3 regions of the Streptomyces sp. NPDC093097 genome follow, and region 3 is predicted to be linked to each of the others. Evidence: riboswitches for the same ligand, from Rfam matches in the RefSeq annotation. Region 3 holds a riboswitch; each other region holds the start of a gene.
What was found. Region 3 has a riboswitch for thiamine pyrophosphate ahead of ACIQE0_RS17625 (thiamine ABC transporter substrate binding subunit). Riboswitches for the same ligand answer to the same signal wherever they lie in the genome.
Positions count from the first base shown of each region.

Region 1: another riboswitch for thiamine pyrophosphate. It lies ahead of thiO (glycine oxidase ThiO); the one in region 3 lies ahead of ACIQE0_RS17625 (thiamine ABC transporter substrate binding subunit).
Region 2: another riboswitch for thiamine pyrophosphate. It lies ahead of thiC (phosphomethylpyrimidine synthase ThiC); the one in region 3 lies ahead of ACIQE0_RS17625 (thiamine ABC transporter substrate binding subunit).

Region 1 covers NZ_JBIVOW010000010.1:290,480-296,155, reverse strand. The annotation lists gene pknB (Stk1 family PASTA domain-containing Ser/Thr kinase) at 1-436, opposite strand, end outside; gene ACIQE0_RS19820 (MerR family transcriptional regulator) at 624-1,025, shown strand; gene ACIQE0_RS19815 (thiazole synthase) at 1,057-1,899, opposite strand; gene thiS (sulfur carrier protein ThiS) at 1,908-2,159, opposite strand; gene thiO (glycine oxidase ThiO) at 2,156-3,388, opposite strand; TPP riboswitch at 3,386-3,498, opposite strand; gene ACIQE0_RS19800 (FAD-dependent oxidoreductase) at 3,643-4,938, shown strand; gene ACIQE0_RS19795 (Rv2175c family DNA-binding protein) at 5,049-5,414, shown strand; gene thiE (thiamine phosphate synthase) at 5,524-5,676, shown strand, end outside.
Region 2 covers NZ_JBIVOW010000004.1:351,799-357,474, reverse strand. The annotation lists gene ACIQE0_RS09325 (YibE/F family protein) at 152-1,468, opposite strand; TPP riboswitch at 1,539-1,695, shown strand; gene thiC (phosphomethylpyrimidine synthase ThiC) at 1,690-3,477, shown strand; gene ACIQE0_RS09315 (caspase family protein) at 3,562-5,676, opposite strand, start outside.
Region 3 covers NZ_JBIVOW010000009.1:97,653-103,328, forward strand. The annotation lists gene ACIQE0_RS17615 (ABC transporter ATP-binding protein) at 1-88, opposite strand, end outside; gene ACIQE0_RS17620 (ABC transporter permease) at 89-1,789, opposite strand; gene ACIQE0_RS17625 (thiamine ABC transporter substrate binding subunit) at 1,828-2,907, opposite strand; TPP riboswitch at 3,011-3,131, opposite strand; gene rlmN (23S rRNA (adenine(2503)-C(2))-methyltransferase RlmN) at 3,169-4,281, opposite strand; gene ACIQE0_RS17635 (phosphatidate cytidylyltransferase) at 4,449-5,600, opposite strand; gene frr (ribosome recycling factor) at 5,600-5,676, opposite strand, start outside.

The sequences.
Region 1 (5,676 bases), on a different contig from region 3:
TCTCCGGCTTCATGTCGCGGTGCACCAGACCGGCGCGGTGCGCGGCCCCCAGCGCCGCCAGGATCGGCTCCAGGATGTCGAGCGCGGCCCGCGGCTGGAGGGCGCCGCGCTCGCGCAGCACGTCGCGCAGGGTGCAGCCGGCGACGTACTCCATGGCCAGATAGACATAGGTGCCGTCGGTGCCCTGGTCGAAGACGCCGACCACGTTCGGATGCGAGAGCCGGGCGACGGACTTGGCCTCCCGGATGAAACGGTCCACGAACGCCTCGTCCACGGCCAGGCCCGGGTGCATCACCTTCAGCGCCAGCACGCGGTCCAGCCGGGTGTCCACGGCCCGGTAGACGGTGGCCATGCCCCCGGCGGCGATGCGCCCCTCGACGCGATAGCGGCCGTCGAGCAGCCGGCCCACGAGAGGGTCCTGCAACGTCGTATCCACGACAGACGAGTCTACGAGCCCGCACCGACACGCCCCGCCGCCCCGGTCGCCCTCCCCGGCGGACCGCAGCGGAACCGTGACACGCCCGGCCCGGCGGACCGCGGCCGGGCGCGGAATAATCCGGCCCCGGCCGTGGTCGCAGCCCCTGAGGGGCCGCGCGACCGTACCGCACCAGAGGGGGAACGCGATGACGACGCTGCTGATCGGCGAGCTGGCCCGACGGACCGGCACCACCGAGCGGCTGCTGCGCTACTACGAGGAGCAGGGGCTGCTCAGCCCCGCGCGGACGGCCGCCGGCTACCGCGTCTACGAGGAGGCCGACCTCGCCCAGGTGCGCCGCATCCGCACGCTGCTGACCTCCGGGCTGAACACCGCGACCATCGCGCAGGTGCTGCCCTGCCTGCGCGACGACGCCGGCCGGCTGGTGCCGACCTGCCCGCAGCTGGTCGGCGAGCTCCACCGGGAGCGCGCCCGCCTCACCGACTCCATCGAGGCCCTGCTGGCCTCCCGGGACCTGCTCGACGAGGTGATCACCGCGGCCCCGCCGGAGTTCGCGGAACGGGCCGGGGCGGCCGCCGGCCCGGCCTGAGCGCGCCGCCCGCCCCGTCCCGCACCCGCCGTCAGAAGGCCGGCCGCTCCGGGTCCAGCTCCGGCACGCCGTCGGTGGGCGAGGACGCCAGCGCGAAGTGGCGGCGCGGGATCCGGCCGGCGCGGTGGGCCAGCCGGCCCGCCGCCACCGCGTGCCGCATCGCCGTGGCCATCAGCTCCGGCTCCTGCGCCCGGGTCACCGCCGACGCCAGCATCACCGCGGCGCAGCCCAGCTCCATGGCGAGGGCGGCGTCCGAAGCGGTGCCCGCGCCCGCGTCCAGGATCACCGGGACGCCCGCGCGCTCGGTGATCAGCTGGAAGTTGTGCGGATTGCGGATGCCCAGACCGGAGCCGATCGGCGAGCCCAGCGGCATGATCGCCGCGCACCCGGCGTCCTCCAGCTTCCGGGCCAGCACGGGGTCGTCACTGGTGTACGGGAGCACGGTGAAACCGTCGTCCACCAGGGTCTCGGCGGCGTCCAGCAGCTCTACGGGATCGGGCAGCAGGGTCCGCTCGTCGGCGACCACCTCCAGCTTGATCCAGTCGGTGCCGAGCGCCTCCCGGGCGAGCCGGGCGGTGAGCACCGCCTCGCCCGCGGTGAAGCAGCCGGCGGTGTTCGGCAGCACCCGGATCCCGTGGCGCGTCAGGACGGAGAGCACCGAGCCCTGCACGGTCGGGTCCAGCCGCCGCATGGCGACGGTCGTCAGCTCCGTACCGGAGGCCAGCAGCGCGCGCTCCAGGACGTCGAGGCTGGGCGCGCCGCCGGTGCCCATGATCAGCCGGGACCGGAAGGAGGTGCCGGCGAGGGTGAGGGGGTCGGTGTCCGGGGCGGGCGCCGCGGCGGCGGTCCCCGGGTCGACTGCGGTGTCGGTCATGGCCGCGATCAGCCTCCCTGGACGGCGGTGAGCACTTCGACGCGGTCGCCGTCGCCGAGCACGGTGCCGGGCCACTGGGAGCGCGGCACCACGGCCTCGTTGACCGCGGCGGCCACCCCGGCCGGTGCCTGGGACAGCGTGGCGACCAGCCGGTCGAGCGTCAGCCCGCCCGGAATCCGGCGGGCCTCCCCGTTGACGGAGACGGACACCGCGGGGCCCTCGGGGGCGTCGGACGGAGCGGGGGTAATGGGGGCGCTCATACGGGCAGCTCCTCTGGGGCGCGGGTGCGCGGGGCCCCCTGGGAAGCGGGGGAGAAGCGCGCGGGGGAGAAGGGGCGGGCCTCTTCCGGGACGGTCCCGGTGGCCAGCACCTCGGCCATCACGTCACCGGTGACCGGCGTCAGCAGGACGCCGTTGCGGAAGTGGCCGGTGGCCAGGTGGAGGCCGGGCAGCTCGGTCGGCCCGAGCAGCGGCGCGTTGTCGGGGGAGCCGGGGCGCAGCCCGGCGCGGCTCTCGACCAGGGGCAGCTCGGTGAGGCCGGGGACCAACTCGTGGGCGTCCCGCAGCAGTTCGTAGACGCCGCCCGCGGTGATCGTGGTGTCCCAGCCCAGCTCCTCACTGGTGGCGCCCAGGACCAGTTCACCGCTCTCCCGCGGTACCAGGTAGACGGGATTGCCCCGGACCACGGCCCGTACGGTGCGGGAGAGGAACGCCCCTCCCCCCGGGAGGGCGTCCGGCAGCCGCAGCCGCAGCACCTGTCCCTTGACGGGCCGCACCGGCGGCCGCACCGCCTCCGGGACGCCCGCCAGCCGGCCGCTGCGACTGCCCCCGGCCAGTACGACCTGGCCGGCCGCCAACCGCGTCCCGTCGGCGAGTTCGGCGCCCGTGGCGCGCCCGCCACCGGTCGTCAGCCGCTCCGCCGACGACCGGTGGAAGACCACCCCGGCCCGCTCGCAGGCGGCCAGCAGGGCGCTCGCCAGCCGGCGCGGATCGACCTGGTGGTCGCCGTCCACCCGGAGGCCGCCGCGCACCCCGGGGGCGAGCATCGGCTCCAGCCGGCGGCATTCGCGCCCGGTCAGCCACTGCGAGTCCAGGCCCGACCGGACCTGGAGGGCGTGCAACTCCCGTAGGTGGGCGCGGTCGTCGGCGTCCAGGGCGACGGCCAGGGTGCCGCAGCGCCGGTAGCCGATCCGCTGCCCGCTCGCCTCCTGGAGCTCCTCGGTGAAGCGCGGATAGCGCTGCGCCGAGGCCAGGTTGAGCCCCAGCAGCCTCTCCTCGCCGTAGTGCAGTTCGGTGACCGCGGCCAGCATGCCGCCGGCGACCAGGGCCGCGCCGCCGCCGGGCGCGGGGTCGGCCACCGCGACCCGCAGTCCCCGGCCGGCCGCCCGCCAGGCGGTGACCAGCCCGACGATGCCGCCCCCGATGACCAGCACATCGGGGTGCCGGCCGGCCGGCCGCGGCGGGTTCGATGGTGTGGTGGATGGATGCATGGGCGTCCAGCCCCTCCCTTCGCCGGCATGACCCGGATCAGGTTCGTACGGTCGGAGGCCGGCCAGCCTCCCTCTCAGCCCGGTCCGTCCGGGCTCCCGCGAGTGCGTGCAGCCGCCACCCTAGTACGGGGCCGCGAGGCGCGGTAAGGGAGCGCCGCCGGAGCGGGCCCCGGCGTCCCGGGAGGTGACGCTGTGCCAGAGATCTCGTTGCGCGCTGCTGCGGGCCGCCTCCTCCGCCGTCCTAGAGTGGGCGGGTGAGCGAGCAGAGCAAGTCTCCCCAGGCCCCTGACCGCACGCCGCGCGTGGTGATCGCCGGCGCGGGGATGGCGGGTGTGCAGACCGCCGTCGCCCTGCGCGAACAAGGCTGGCGCGGCGCGATCACGCTCCTCGGCGACGAGCCCCACCAGCCCTACGACCGCCCGCCGCTGTCCAAGGCCGTGCTGCTCGGCAAGGCCGAGGGCTCCGCGTTCGACGTCGACTTCGCCGGCCTCGGCATCGACCTCCACCTCAGCCGCCCGGTCACCGCACTGCGCCCGGCCGACCACGTGGTGGAGACGGCCGGGGGCCCGGTCGCCTACGACTACGCGGTGATCGCCACCGGCGCCGAACCGGTCGTCCTGCCCGGCAGCGCCGACCTGCCCGGCGTGCACCTGCTGCGCACCCTGGACGACGCCGAACGGCTGCGCCCGGTGCTCGCCGCCCAGCACCGGATCGTGGTGGTGGGGGCGGGCTGGATCGGCGCGGAGTTCGCCACCGCCGCCCGCGAGGCCGGCTGCGAGGTCACCGTCGTCGAGGCCGCCGAGCACCCCCTGGCCGGCGCGCTGCCCGCCGAGGTCGCCGCGTACATGACCGGCTGGTACGCCGACGCTGGCGCCGACCTGCGCACCGGTGCCCGGGTCGCCTCCGTCGCCCCCGGCGCGGTGACCCTCGCCGACGGCACCGTCCTGCCCGCCGACGCGGTCGTCGTCGGGATCGGCGCCCGGCCCGCCACCGGCTGGCTGGCCGGTTCCGGCGTCGCCCTCTCGCCCGAGGACGGCTCGGTCCTCGCCGACGAGCGGCTGCACACCTCCGTCCCCGACGTCTACGCGGTCGGCGACTGCGCCTCCTTCCCGTCCACCCGGTACGACACCCGGCTCCTGGTCCACCACTGGGACAACGCCCTCCAGGGCCCCCGCACGGTGGCCGAGAACATCACCCGCGGCCCGGCGGAGGGCGTGGTCTACGACCCGGTGCCGTACTTCTGGTCCGAGCAGTTCGGGCGGTTCGTGCAGTACGCCGGCCACCATGTGGACGCCGATGAGCTGGTGTGGCGCGGCGATCCGACCGGCGCCGCCTGGTCGGTGCTCTGGCTGCGGAGCGAGGCGGGCCCGGGCGCCGCGGAGCCGGCCGGGGCCGCCGGCGGACGGCCCGCCGGCCGGCTGGTCGCGCTGCTGGCGGTGGGGCGGCCGCGGGACCTGGCCCAGGGGCGCCGGCTCATCGAGCGCGGTGCGCTGCTCGACCGGGAGCGGGCGGCGGACGCGGCCGTTCCGCTCAAGTCGGCGGTGCGGTAGCGCGGTCCGCCGGCCCGGCGGGGCCGCGGGCGTCCCCCGGCGGTGTGCCCGCACCCCCCGACGGCGAGGCCCGGCTACCGGCTGTCAGTGGGAGGTGGCAGGCTTGTCCTGTGACCGAGATTGACGCAAACATCGATGGACTCGTCCCCGCCTGGCTCACCCTCCCCGACATCGCTGAGGAGATCGGCGTCGAGGTGACCCGCGTGCGGCAGCTGGTGAAGGAGGGCCAGCTGATCGCCGTGCGCCGCGGTGAGAACCGCGTGCTCCAGGTGCCCGCCGAATTCATCCAGGACGGCAAGGTCGTCAAGGGGCTCGCCGGCACGCTGACGCTCCTCAAGGACGACGGCTTCACCGACGAGGAGATGCTGGAGTGGCTCTTCACCGCGGATGACACCCTGCCCGGCACCCCGGCGCAGGCCCTGCGCGAGAATCGCGGTACGGAGGTCAAGCGCCGGGCCCAGGCGCTGGCCGTCTGACGCACCCGCGTCCCGCAGCAACCGCACCACGCATCCGTAACCGCAACCGCGCGGCGTACGGACCGGTTCCGGCCGGTCCGTACGCCGCCGACGAGGGGGAAGCCGCCCGATGACCGCCGTTCGAGGGGCCCTGTCCGACGCCCGGCTCTACCTGTGCACCGACGCGCGCACCCGCCAGGGCGACCTCCCGCAGTTCCTGGACGCGGTGCTGGCCTCGGGCGTGGACATCGTCCAGCTGCGCGACAAGGGCATGGAGGCCGGC
Region 2 (5,676 bases), on a different contig from region 3:
CCCACCGGCCGCCGGTGCCGCTCCATCCCGTCGTCACGGCCGCTCGGCCGGGCACCGCCCGCCGCTGCCCCGACACCCCAACACCCGCCGTGCTCCCGGCACTTCGCCGGCCTCCGCCGCACCGGATCGCCCCGCCCCCGGTGCGGCGCGCTCAGCGCTTGCGGCGCCGTCCCCGCGCGGCCCGGCGCCCGCCTCGTCCTCCGGCGTCCGCACCGCCCGGCCCCGGGCGGTCCGCCGAGACCACCAGGGCCGCCAGCAGGGTCGTCACCGGCACCGACGCGACCAGCCCGATGCTGCCCACGAGGGTGCGGACGATCTCCTCCGCGACCACCTCGCTACTGGCGACCGTGCCGACGCTGCTCTGCGCGATCGAGAACAGCAGGAGCAGCGGCAGTGCGGCGCCCGCGTAGGCCATGACCAGGGTGTTCACCACGGAGGCGATATGGTCGCGCCCGATCCGCATCGCCGCCCCGTACAGCTTGCGCCAACCCGCCGACGGATCCGCGTCCTTGAGCTCCCACACCGCGGCCGTCTGGGTCACCGTCACATCGTCGAGCACCCCCAGCGAACCGATGATGACGCTCGCCAGCAGCAGGCCGCGGATCTCGATGTCCGGGTACAGCCCGTGCACCAGGCCCGTGGTGTCGTCCGTGTTGCCGGTCAGCAGCGCCCAGTTGATGAACACCGAGCCCAGCAGCCCGATGAGGAGCAGCGAGACGAGGGTGCCGAGCACCGCCACGGACGTACGGGCCGTCAGCCCGTGGCTCAGGTAGAGCGCGATCAGCATGATCGCGCTGCCGCCGACCATCGCCACCACCAGCGGATCGGAGCCCTGGAGGATCGCCGGCAGGATGAAGACCGTCAGCAGGCCGAAGCTGGCCGCCAGCGCCACCAGCGCCAGCACCCCGCGCAGTCGCCCGATGATCACCACTGCGAAGGCAAAGATCCCGGCCAGCACCCACATCGGAACGGTGCGGTCGACGTCGGTCACCGCGTACTGGAGTTCCTTCGGCGCCTTGGGGGAGTAGGAGACGACCACGTCCTGACCGGTTGTGTAGTGGCGCAGGGCGTCCGGCGTCACCACTGTCTGGAAGGTCCGGCCGGTGTTCTCCCCCGTGGTCACCCTGACCGTCGCCTGTTCGCAGGGTTTGTCCCGGGCCGCGCCCCCGGCCCCCGGCCGGCCTCCGGGGGCGGCGGGCTGCTCGGCGTGCACCGCCGCGCAGTCCACCTCCTCGACCTTGGTGATCCGGGCGCTTTCCGTGGGCTGGTCGAAGCCCACACCGGACGGTTTGTGCGAGGGCGCGCCACCGGGCCAGAGGACGAGCAGACCGATCACGACGGCGGCCGCGAACGGGATCAGAACCGCGGCGATGACCTTGCGCAGATGCCGGGAGACCGGGGTGGCCGGCCCATGGCTGTGGGTGTGCGCAGGGGCGGCGGGGGCGTGCAGGGCTTCGGGAGGGCTCATCGCCCGATCATTGCAAGAACCCGTGGGGCCCCTGTTCACGCCGCCGCATCGGCCGCTACCGTGGTGCCACCTTTGCAATCGCGGGAGCTCGGAGCACCGGGCTGAGAGGGCGCTGACCTCCGTCCCCGCGGTGTTTCACGTGAAACACCGCTCGACGGAAGCCGCTGCGTCGACCGCCGAACCTGTTACCGGGTAATGCCGGCGTAGGGAGTTGGGTCTTTATGACTCTGCAGGATGCACGCACGCCCGAAAGCGCCTCGACCGACGGCGAGAAGCCGGGGATCGGCTGGCACAAGGGCTATGTCTCCGGATCGCGTCCGGACCTCCGGGTCCCGGTCCGGCGGGTGCACCTCACCAACGGCAAGGACGTGACGCTCTACGACACGTCAGGGCCGTACACCGACCCCCATATCGAAACCGATGTCCGCCGCGGTCTGGCGCCGCTGCGGGAGAACTGGATCATCGCCCGCGGCGACACCGAGGAGTACGCGGGCCGCCCGATGCGGCCCGAGGACGACGGGATCAAGCACACCTCACCGCGCGGGGGCCTGCGGAACCTCGACGCGGTCTTCCCGGGCCGGCCGCGTCAGCCGCGCCGCGGCCGGGACGGTGCCCCGGTCACCCAGCTCGCATACGCCCAACGCGGCGAGATCACCGCGGAGATGGAGTACGTCGCCGTCCGCGAGAACGTGAGCCCGGAGTTCGTGCGCGACGAGATCGCGGCCGGGCGCGCGGTGCTGCCGGCCAACATCAACCACCCGGAGATCGAGCCGATGATCATCGGCAAGAACTTCCTGGTGAAGGTGAACGCCAACATCGGCAATTCCGCGGTCACTTCGTCGATCGAGGAGGAGGTGGAGAAGATGACCTGGGCGACCCGCTGGGGCGCCGACACGGTCATGGACCTCTCCACCGGCCGCAACATCCACACCACCCGCGAGTGGGTGCTCCGCAACTCCCCCGTGCCCATCGGCACCGTCCCCCTCTACCAGGCCCTGGAGAAGGTCGACGGCAAGGCCGAGGAGCTGACCTGGGAGATCTACAAGGACACCATCATCGAGCAGGCCGAGCAGGGCGTCGACTACATGACGGTGCACGCCGGTGTGCTGCTCCGCTACGTCCCGCTCACCGCCAACCGCAAGACCGGCATCGTCTCCCGCGGCGGCTCGATCATGGCGGCCTGGTGCCTGGCGCACCATCAGGAGTCGTTCCTCTACACCCACTTCGAGGAACTCTGCGACATCCTCGCCGCCTACGACGTCACCTTCTCGCTCGGTGACGGCCTGCGCCCCGGCTCCATCGCGGACGCCAACGACGAGGCGCAGTTCGCCGAGTTGAGGACGCTCGGCGAGCTGAACACCGTCGCCAAGCGGCACGGCGTGCAGACCATGATCGAGGGCCCGGGCCACGTCCCGATGCACAAGATCAAGGAGAACATCGACCTCCAGCAGGAGATCTGCGAGGAGGCCCCGTTCTACACGCTCGGCCCGCTCACCACCGACATCGCGCCCGCCTACGACCACATCACCTCCGGTATCGGCGCCGCGATGATCGCCTGGTGGGGCACCGCGATGCTCTGCTACGTCACGCCCAAGGAGCACCTGGGCCTCCCGGACCGCGACGACGTCAAGACCGGCGTCATCACGTACAAGATCGCGGCCCACGCGGCGGACCTGGCCAAGGGCCACCCGGGCGCCCAGGAATGGGACGACGCGCTTTCCGACGCCCGCTTCGAGTTCCGCTGGGAGGACCAGTTCAACCTGGCCCTCGACCCGGACACCGCACGCGCCTTCCATGACGCGACGCTGCCCGCCGAGCCGGCCAAGACGGCCCACTTCTGCTCGATGTGCGGGCCGAAGTTCTGCTCGATGAAGATCAGCCGAAGCATCACCGAGCAGTTCGGCGGTGGTCAGGGCGCGAGCCCCGAGGAGATCCGGGCCGGAATGCTGGAGAAGTCCAGGGAGTTCGCGGCGGCCGGCAACCGCGTCTATCTGCCGTTGGCCGACTGAATCGGCGGACGTGAGGGCGGGGGCTCTCCCTGAGCCTCCGCCCTCACGTCACCGGCCTCGGGACCGGCCGGCCCCCGGCGCGGATCAGTCGGCCTCGCGGACGTCGGACCGGGCCGACGCCGAGAGCCGGCCGCTCAGCACGTCCAGGAACCGCAGCGCCGCGAACCGGCAGCGGCTGGTGGAGTGCCGGGCGGCGAAGTCGAGGAACGCGTGCCCGAGGTCCTCGGCGGAGCCCGGGTACCCCTGCCCCAGGCCCAGCACCTCGCCCGCCCCGGTGCCCCAGACCAGCGACGCCAGGGCCAGCAGGCGTCCCTGCCCCACGGCCGTCTGGACCCGGCGGGACCAGTCGTCCGGGTCCAGCCAGACCACCGCGTTGAAGCACGACCACGCGCTCAGCAGACTCCGTGCGAGGCGTTCCTCCTCCCGCACTCCGGAGGGCAGGCGGAAGGACGGGTCGCTGTGGTCCGGGTGCCACTTCAGCGGTACGAACCCACAGAGCCATTCGGCCTGTTCGAGGTGGAACAGCGCGAGTTGATGGACCGAGTCGACATTGGCTCCGAACGCCTCCAGCCGCGCCGTGAAGGGCTGCCGTTCGGCGCTGGAGGTCCGCTCCCCCAGGTCGGTGAGGGCCGCCGCCAACTCCAGGAAGCCGGCGCTGTCCTCGTCGGTGAACAGGGCGTCCAGCTCGGCCAGGGCGCCGAGCTGAGGAGCGAGTGACGGGGCGTAGGCCCGCGCCGTGCGCAGGCGCAGCACCGAGCTCCAGTGCCCGGGGGCGGCATGCGGCAGCTCGGCGAGCTCCCGGCGCGCGGTCTCCAGCAGGCGGCTCTGGAGCTCTCCGGGATGCAGCTCCCACACGGCCTGCCGGAGAAGGGCGTCCGCACGGGTGCAGACCAGCTCGCCGAGCTTGTGCTCGGGCACGGCCCGGAGCTTGAGATCGGCGGACTTCGCGGCCTTGGCGAACAGCCAGGCCGCCAGCTGGTCCTGCGCCTTGATGATCCGGAACTCGGCCGTGGGGCGCAGTTCCTTGCCACCCAGCAGGCTGTAGACGCGCTCGACGGCGTCCGCGTCGATGCTCCGCCCGGTGGTGGCCGCCTCCTCGTGAAGGACCTGTTGCTCCACGGCGTTGTGCATCCTGAACCAGGTGACGCTCTGCCCGTGCGTCCGCTCGAAGAGGTCGATCGTGGCGCGGCGTTCCTCGTACGCACGGCGCAGCGGCGGGGCCTGGTCGCCGGCGGGGGTGGGGCGAAGGAGGCGCGGACCCGGCAGGGCGAGCGGGGACTCCGCCTCGTGCAGGAGGTCGAAGCCGCAGAAGATCTCCCAGGCCTCCGGATTCCCGGTGTCGGCGTTGGCCCGCACGATGCCGCTCCACCGCCGGAGCTCCGGCCCGGCGGATTCGGCGAGCGCCGCGGACCAGGACCGCTCGCGCAGCATGGAGACGATGGTCAGCCAGCTCCGCACCACCATCCAGCTCGGGTTGTCCACGAGCGCCCGGTCCAGGCTCGCCTTCAGCTCCCTGAGATCGCGCAGCACCTCGCGGTGCTCGCCTTGCGCCTCCCGGGCCGAGGCCGTGACGGGGATGAAGAAGGAGCCGAACACCGCTTGGGCCTCGGCGCTGGACCAGGTGGAGGCCGCGAACCGGGCGACCCGCTTCAGCGCCGCGAGCCGCTCCTGGGCGGGGAGCGCGGTGCGGAGCTTCTTGTAGATGTTGGTCGCCTGGGAGGCGGCCCGCCAGCGGGTGTTCGGCTCGATGGTCTCCTCGTAGGCGTCGTCCTCGACCGTCAGGAGGAGGGCGAGCAGCGTACCGAGCACCTCTTCGGCGTCTTCGCGGTGGAGGATGCGGTCGAGGACGTCCTCGTGCGCGCGCCAGACCCGGGGCTGGTCGAACCGCTGCCCGTGCCGGCAGGCATCGATCAGATGCCCCGCCGTCTCCTGCGGATCGGTGCTCGTCCTGGCCTGGAGCAGGCTGAGCCGGTGCATCAGGTTCCGCAGCCCGCCGCTGGGCGCGGCCCTGATCCCCTCCTCCAGGCTGTCCAGCAGGGACCGGCCGCGCCGCGCTATCCGGCGGTGCTCCTCCTCGTCGTCGGTGAGTTCGGCGGTGCCCAGCCCCCAGCCCGCGAGGGCGAGGGTGCGGCTCGCCCGGCCGAGGGAGTAGTCCTGGATGACCGTGTCGGACACGTAGTCCAGCACCAGGCCGCGGAA
Region 3 (5,676 bases):
CGGGGGGCGCGCCAGGTGTGCCGAAGCGGACGGTGACACCGTCCAGCCGCAGCATCTTCGGTGTCGTGGCCCCGGTCTGGGCGGTCATCTAGAACTCCCCGGAGTGGTCGATGGGCGTGCCGCCGGCCGAGCCGGTTCGGGGCAGGGGACGGATGCGTTCCAGGACCAGCAGGGCACCCGCGCACACCACCATCAGCATGGTCGACAGGGCCATCGCCTGGCCGTAGTTGTACTCCCCCGCGCGGCCCAGCAGCCGCGCCACGGCCACCGGCAGGGTCGGCTGGTCCGGCCGTGCGAGGAACACGGTCGCACCGAATTCACCGAGCGAGACGGCGAAGGCGAAGCCCGCCGCGATGAGCAGGGCACGCCGCACCATCGGCAGGTCCACCTCGCGCCAGACCCGCCAGGGCGAGGCGCCGAGGACGGCCGCGGCCTCCCGCAGCCGGCCGTCGACCGCCCGCAGGACGGGCAGCATCGTACGGACCACGAACGGCGCGCCCACCAGGGCCTGCGCGAGCGGCACCAGCCACCACGACTCCCGCAGGTCCAGCGGCGGCTTGTCGAGGGTGATCAGGAAACCGAAGCCGACGGTCACGGCGGAGACGCCGAGAGGCAGCATCAGCAGCGCGTCGAAGCCGCGCAGGAGCCGGGTGATCAGCGGTGTGCGCCCCGACGGGCCGGGCACCGGCCGCGCCCGGGTGAGGGCGGCCGCCGCCAGTCCGCCGATCAGCAGGGCGATCGCGGTGGCCGCGGCGCCGTAGGCGAGGGAGTTCCAGAGGGCGTCGAGGGGGGCGACGGCGAAGGTGGTGTCGGCTGCCGCGGCGGAGTGCAGCGTCTCGTAGAAGACCAGGCCGAAGCCGTGCGGCCCGGCGAAGGACCGCTCGACGAGCACGGCCAGGGGCAGGACGAGCAGCACTACGATGACGGCGAGCGTGCCCCACAGCAGCGCCCATTGGCCACGGCCGTGCGGTCGGCGTGCGGTCCGGGAGGCGTCGACGAGCCGCAGGGTCGATTCGCGGCGCCGCACGGTCCAGGCGTGCAGTCCCAACAGGCCCAGTACGGCAGCGAACTGGATCACGGTCAGTACGGCGGCGGTGGGCAGATCGAGGAAGTCGGCGGTCTGCCGGTAGATCTCCACCTCCAGCGTGGAGAACGTGGGCCCGCCCAGGATCTGCACGACTCCGAAGGAGGTGAAGGTGAAGAGGAACACCATCAGCGCCGCGGCGGCCACGGCAGGTCCCAGCGCGGGCAGTGTCACCCTCCGCCAGGCCGCGAACCGCCCCGCTCCCAGGACCCGGGCCGCCTCTTCCTGCCGCGGGTCGAGTTGGGCCCAGAGCCCACCGACGGTGCGGACGACGACGGCGTAGTTGAAGAAGACGTGCGCCAGCAGGATCGCCCACACCGAGGTGTCAAGCCGCACGCCCCACAGGTCGTCCAGCAGTCCGCCCCGGCCCACGAGGGCCAGGAAGGCCGAGCCGACGACGACGGTGGGCAGGACGAACGGCACCGCCACCACCGCCCGCAGCACCTGCTTTCCGGGGAAGTCGAAGCGGGCGAAGACATACGCGCCGGGCAGCGCGACGAGCAGTGTCAGCACGGTCGAGGCGGCGGCCTGCCACACGGTGAACCACAGCACGTGGAGGACGTCCGGATCACTGAGGACCGCACCGAACCGCCCGAGTTGCCACTGCCCGCCGTCCTTCAGCCCGCGCCCGACGATCGCGACGACCGGATAGGCGAAGAACGCCGCGAAGAAGGCGAGCGGCACGGCCATCAGGCCGAGCCGCACCGCCGTTGCGCGCGCGGGCCTCCTGAGGCGGGTGCGGGCTACTTCAGAACGAGCGAGGACCACTGCTTGATCCACTGTTCGCGGTTCTGCGTGATCGTCGCCGGTGCGAGCGTCGCCGGCTTGTCGATCGCGGTGCCGTAGTGGGTGAACAGTTCCGGCACCTTGGCGTCCTTGCGCGCCGGGTTGACGAACATCTGCAGCGGCATGTCCTCCTGGAACTTCTTCGACAGGAGGAAGTCGAGCAGTGCCTTGCCGCCCTTCTCGTTCTTGGCGCCCTTGAGCAGACCGCCGAATTCGATCTGCCGGAAGCAGGTGCCGGTCGCGACACCGGTCGGGGCCTCCTTGGGCGCGGGCTTCTTGCCCATCACCTCGGCGGGCGGACTGGAGGCGTAGGAGACCACCAGCGGCTTGTCCCCCTTGCCCTTGCCGGCCGCGGAGCCCGAGAAGCGCTCGTTGTACGCCTGCTCCCAACTGTCCACGACCTCGACGCCGTTGGCCTTGAGCTTCTTCCAGTAGTCCGGCCAGCCGGCCTCGCCGTGGGCGGCGATGGTGCCGAGCTGGAAGGCGAGCCCCGGAGAGGAGGTGGCGGAGTTCTCGGTGACCAGCAGGTTCTTGTACTGCGGCTTGAGCAGGTCGTCGAAGGTCTGCGGCGGCGCGAGCTGGTGCTCGGTGAAGTAGGCGCGGTCGTAGTTGACGCAGATGTCGCCGTAGTCGAGGGGTGTGACGCGGTGGGCGTCCTTGTCGAGTTGGAGGTCGGCCGGGACGTCGTCCAGTCCCTGGGCCTTGTAGGGGGTGAAGATGCCGGCGTTCAGGCCGCGCGAGAGCAGGGTGTTGTCTATGCCGAAGAAGACGTCGCCCTGCGGGTTGTCCTTGGACAGGATCGCCTGGTTGACGGCCTTGCCGGCGTCCCCGCCCCTGAGCACCTTGACCTTGTAGCCGGTCTCCTTCTCGAAGGCGGCCAGAACGGTTTTGGAGGCGTTGAACGAGTCATGGCTGACGAGCGTGACGGTCTTGGCGTCCGCGCTGCCGCCGCTGCCCGAGCTGCCGCACCCGGCGAGTGCGGTGATGCCGGCCGCGGCAGCGAGCGCTGCCGCGGTGATCCTGCTGGTGGTGCTCACTGATTTCCTCCTGGCTGGCCAGGAAGAGACGCGGCCCCGCCCGATGTCCGCTGCGCACTGCGTCGGTGACGTTCGGCAACGGGCGATGGGCGGGGCGCAACAGCATGAGTGACGACCGAACTTCCTACCCGGAATGACCCGGGCGAGGTTCAAGGGTCTGCGGGCGCCGTAGGGCTACGACGTGACCGCACTCTCAGCGCTGTGGCGCTCCCCTGTCGGAATGAATGTGCGTTTATTCCACGCCACCGTACCAGCGGGCGCTCAGCGCTCGGAGGCCGCGAGCTGACCGCAGGCGCCGTCGATCTCCTGGCCGCGGGTGTCCCGGACGGTCACGGGCACACCGTGTGCCTCGATGGCCCGTACGAACGCCCGCTCGTCCTCGGGCCGCGAGGCCGTCCACTTCGAACCCGGCGTCGGATTCAGCGGAATGAGGTTGACATGGACCCGCTTGCCCTTGAGCAGGCGTCCCAGCAGATCACCGCGCCACGCCTGGTCGTTGATGTCGCGGATCAGGGCGTACTCGATCGAGACCCGGCGGCCGGACTTCTCGGCGTACTCCCAGGCCGCGTCCAGCACTTCGCGGACCTTCCAGCGGGTGTTCACCGGTACGAGGGTGTCTCGCAGTTCGTCGTCCGGCGCGTGCAGCGACACCGCGAGCCGGCACTTGAAGCCCTCGTCGGCGAACCGCAGGATCGCCGGGACCAGCCCGACGGTGGAGACGGTGATCCCGCGCTGGGAGAGGCCCAGCCCGTCCGGCTCGGGATCGGTCAGCCGCCGGATGGCGCCGACCACCCGCTTGTAGTTGGCGAGCGGCTCGCCCATGCCCATGAAGACGATGTTGGACAGTCGCGCCGGGCCCCCGGGCACCTCGCCGTCGCGCAGCGCCCGCATCCCGTCGACGATCTGGTGCACGATCTCGGCGGTGGAGAGGTTGCGGTCCAGACCGGCCTGGCCGGTGGCGCAGAACGGGCAGTTCATCCCGCAGCCGGCCTGCGAGGAGATGCACATGGTGACCCGGTCCGGGTAGCGCATCAGCACCGACTCGACGAGGGTGCCGTCGTGCAGCCGCCACAGGGTCTTGCGGGTGGTGTCGTCGTCGCACGAGATGTGCCGCACCACCGACATCAGGTCAGGGAGCAGCTCGGCGGCCAGCTTCTCGCGCGCCGCCGCGGGGATGTCGGTCCACTGCGCCGGGTCGTGCGCGTAGCGGGCGAAGTAGTGCTGCGACAGCTGCTTGGCGCGGAACGGCTTCTCGCCGATCGCGGCCACCGCCTCGCGGCGCTCGGCCGGGTCGAGGTCGGCGAGGTGCCGAGGGGGCTTCTTGGCGCCGCGGGGGGCGACAAACGTCAGTTCTCCCGGGGCCGGGCGTGCCATGGGTGCAAACTCCTCTGTGCGACGAGGCCGGGCGGCTTCCGCCGACGCGGAGCCAGGGGCCGGACGGGGCCGGAACCAGGGGACCTCACGGATCGCCCCCGCGGTCGCGGAGACGGAAAGGGCGCGCCGCGAACGAGCAGCGCGCCCTCAAGGGTAACCGGCGGCGCTCAGCCGGATCCCACGAAGATCACGAACAGCAGCCAGACCACCGGGGCGGTCGGCAGCAGGGAGTCCAGCCGGTCCATGATGCCGCCGTGGCCGGGCAGCAGGGTGCCCATGTCCTTGATGCCGAGGTCCCGCTTGATCATGGATTCGCCGAGGTCGCCGAGGGTGGCACTGACCGCGACCGCCAGGCCGAGCAGCAACCCCTCCCACCAGGCGCCCCCCTTGATCAGGAACTCCATGCACAGCGCGCCCGCCACCATCGCGAAGAGCACCGCGCCGACGAGTCCCTCGCGGGTCTTGCCCGGGCTGATCCGCGGCGCGAGCTTCTTCTTCCCGAAGCGCCAGCCGACCGCGTAGGCGCCGGTGTCGCTGACGACCGTCAGCAGCAGGAATGTCAGCACCCGCTGCGGCCCGTCGTCCGCGGCCGCCAGCATCAGGGCCACGAACGTCGCCAGGAACGGGACGTAGAACGTCGCGAAGACTCCGGCGGTGACGTCCCGGAGGTAGTTCTGGGGCGCCTCCGTCATCCGCCAGACCAGGACGGCGAGCGCGGTGAGCGCCATCGCCACCCACGCCCCCTCGGCGCCGCGCACGTATCCGGCGATCACCATGGCGGTGCCGCCGACCGCGAGCGGCACCAGCGGCACCCGGATGTCCTTGCGCTCCGCCAGCCGCGAGGTCAGTTCCCACAGGCCTACGACGACGGCGAGCGCTATGACGCCGATGAACACCGGCTTGTAGACGAAGAGCGAGGCGAGGATGACCGCGCCGAGTCCGACGCCGACCCCTATGGCGGCGCGCAGGTTGCGCCCCGCGCTCTTCTTCTGCGGTTTCACTGGGTCGCTGTCGGACCCGGGGAGCGAGGTGGGCATGGGCTCCTGCGGCCTGTCGTCGCGGAACAGGGGGCCGCTCAGGCGAGCAGCCCCCCGGTCGTCCAGGTTTGCCTGGTCATCCCGGAAGTCCCGATGGTCGTCCTGGTGTCCGCCCGGCGCGGGCACGATGGGCATCGGCCGAGTCTGCGCCGCGCCGACCGTGTCGTGGACGGGACCCGCCGGGACGGGGGGCGCCGCCCCGCGCAGCGAGGCGGCCGATCCGTGATCGGGCGGTCCCCACCGGCCGGCGGCGGGCGGGGTCCCCCAGGATGACTCGTTCATCAGACCTCTAGGAGCTCGGATTCCTTGTGCTTGAGGAGCTCGTCCACCTGCGCGACGTACTTCGCGGTGATGTCGT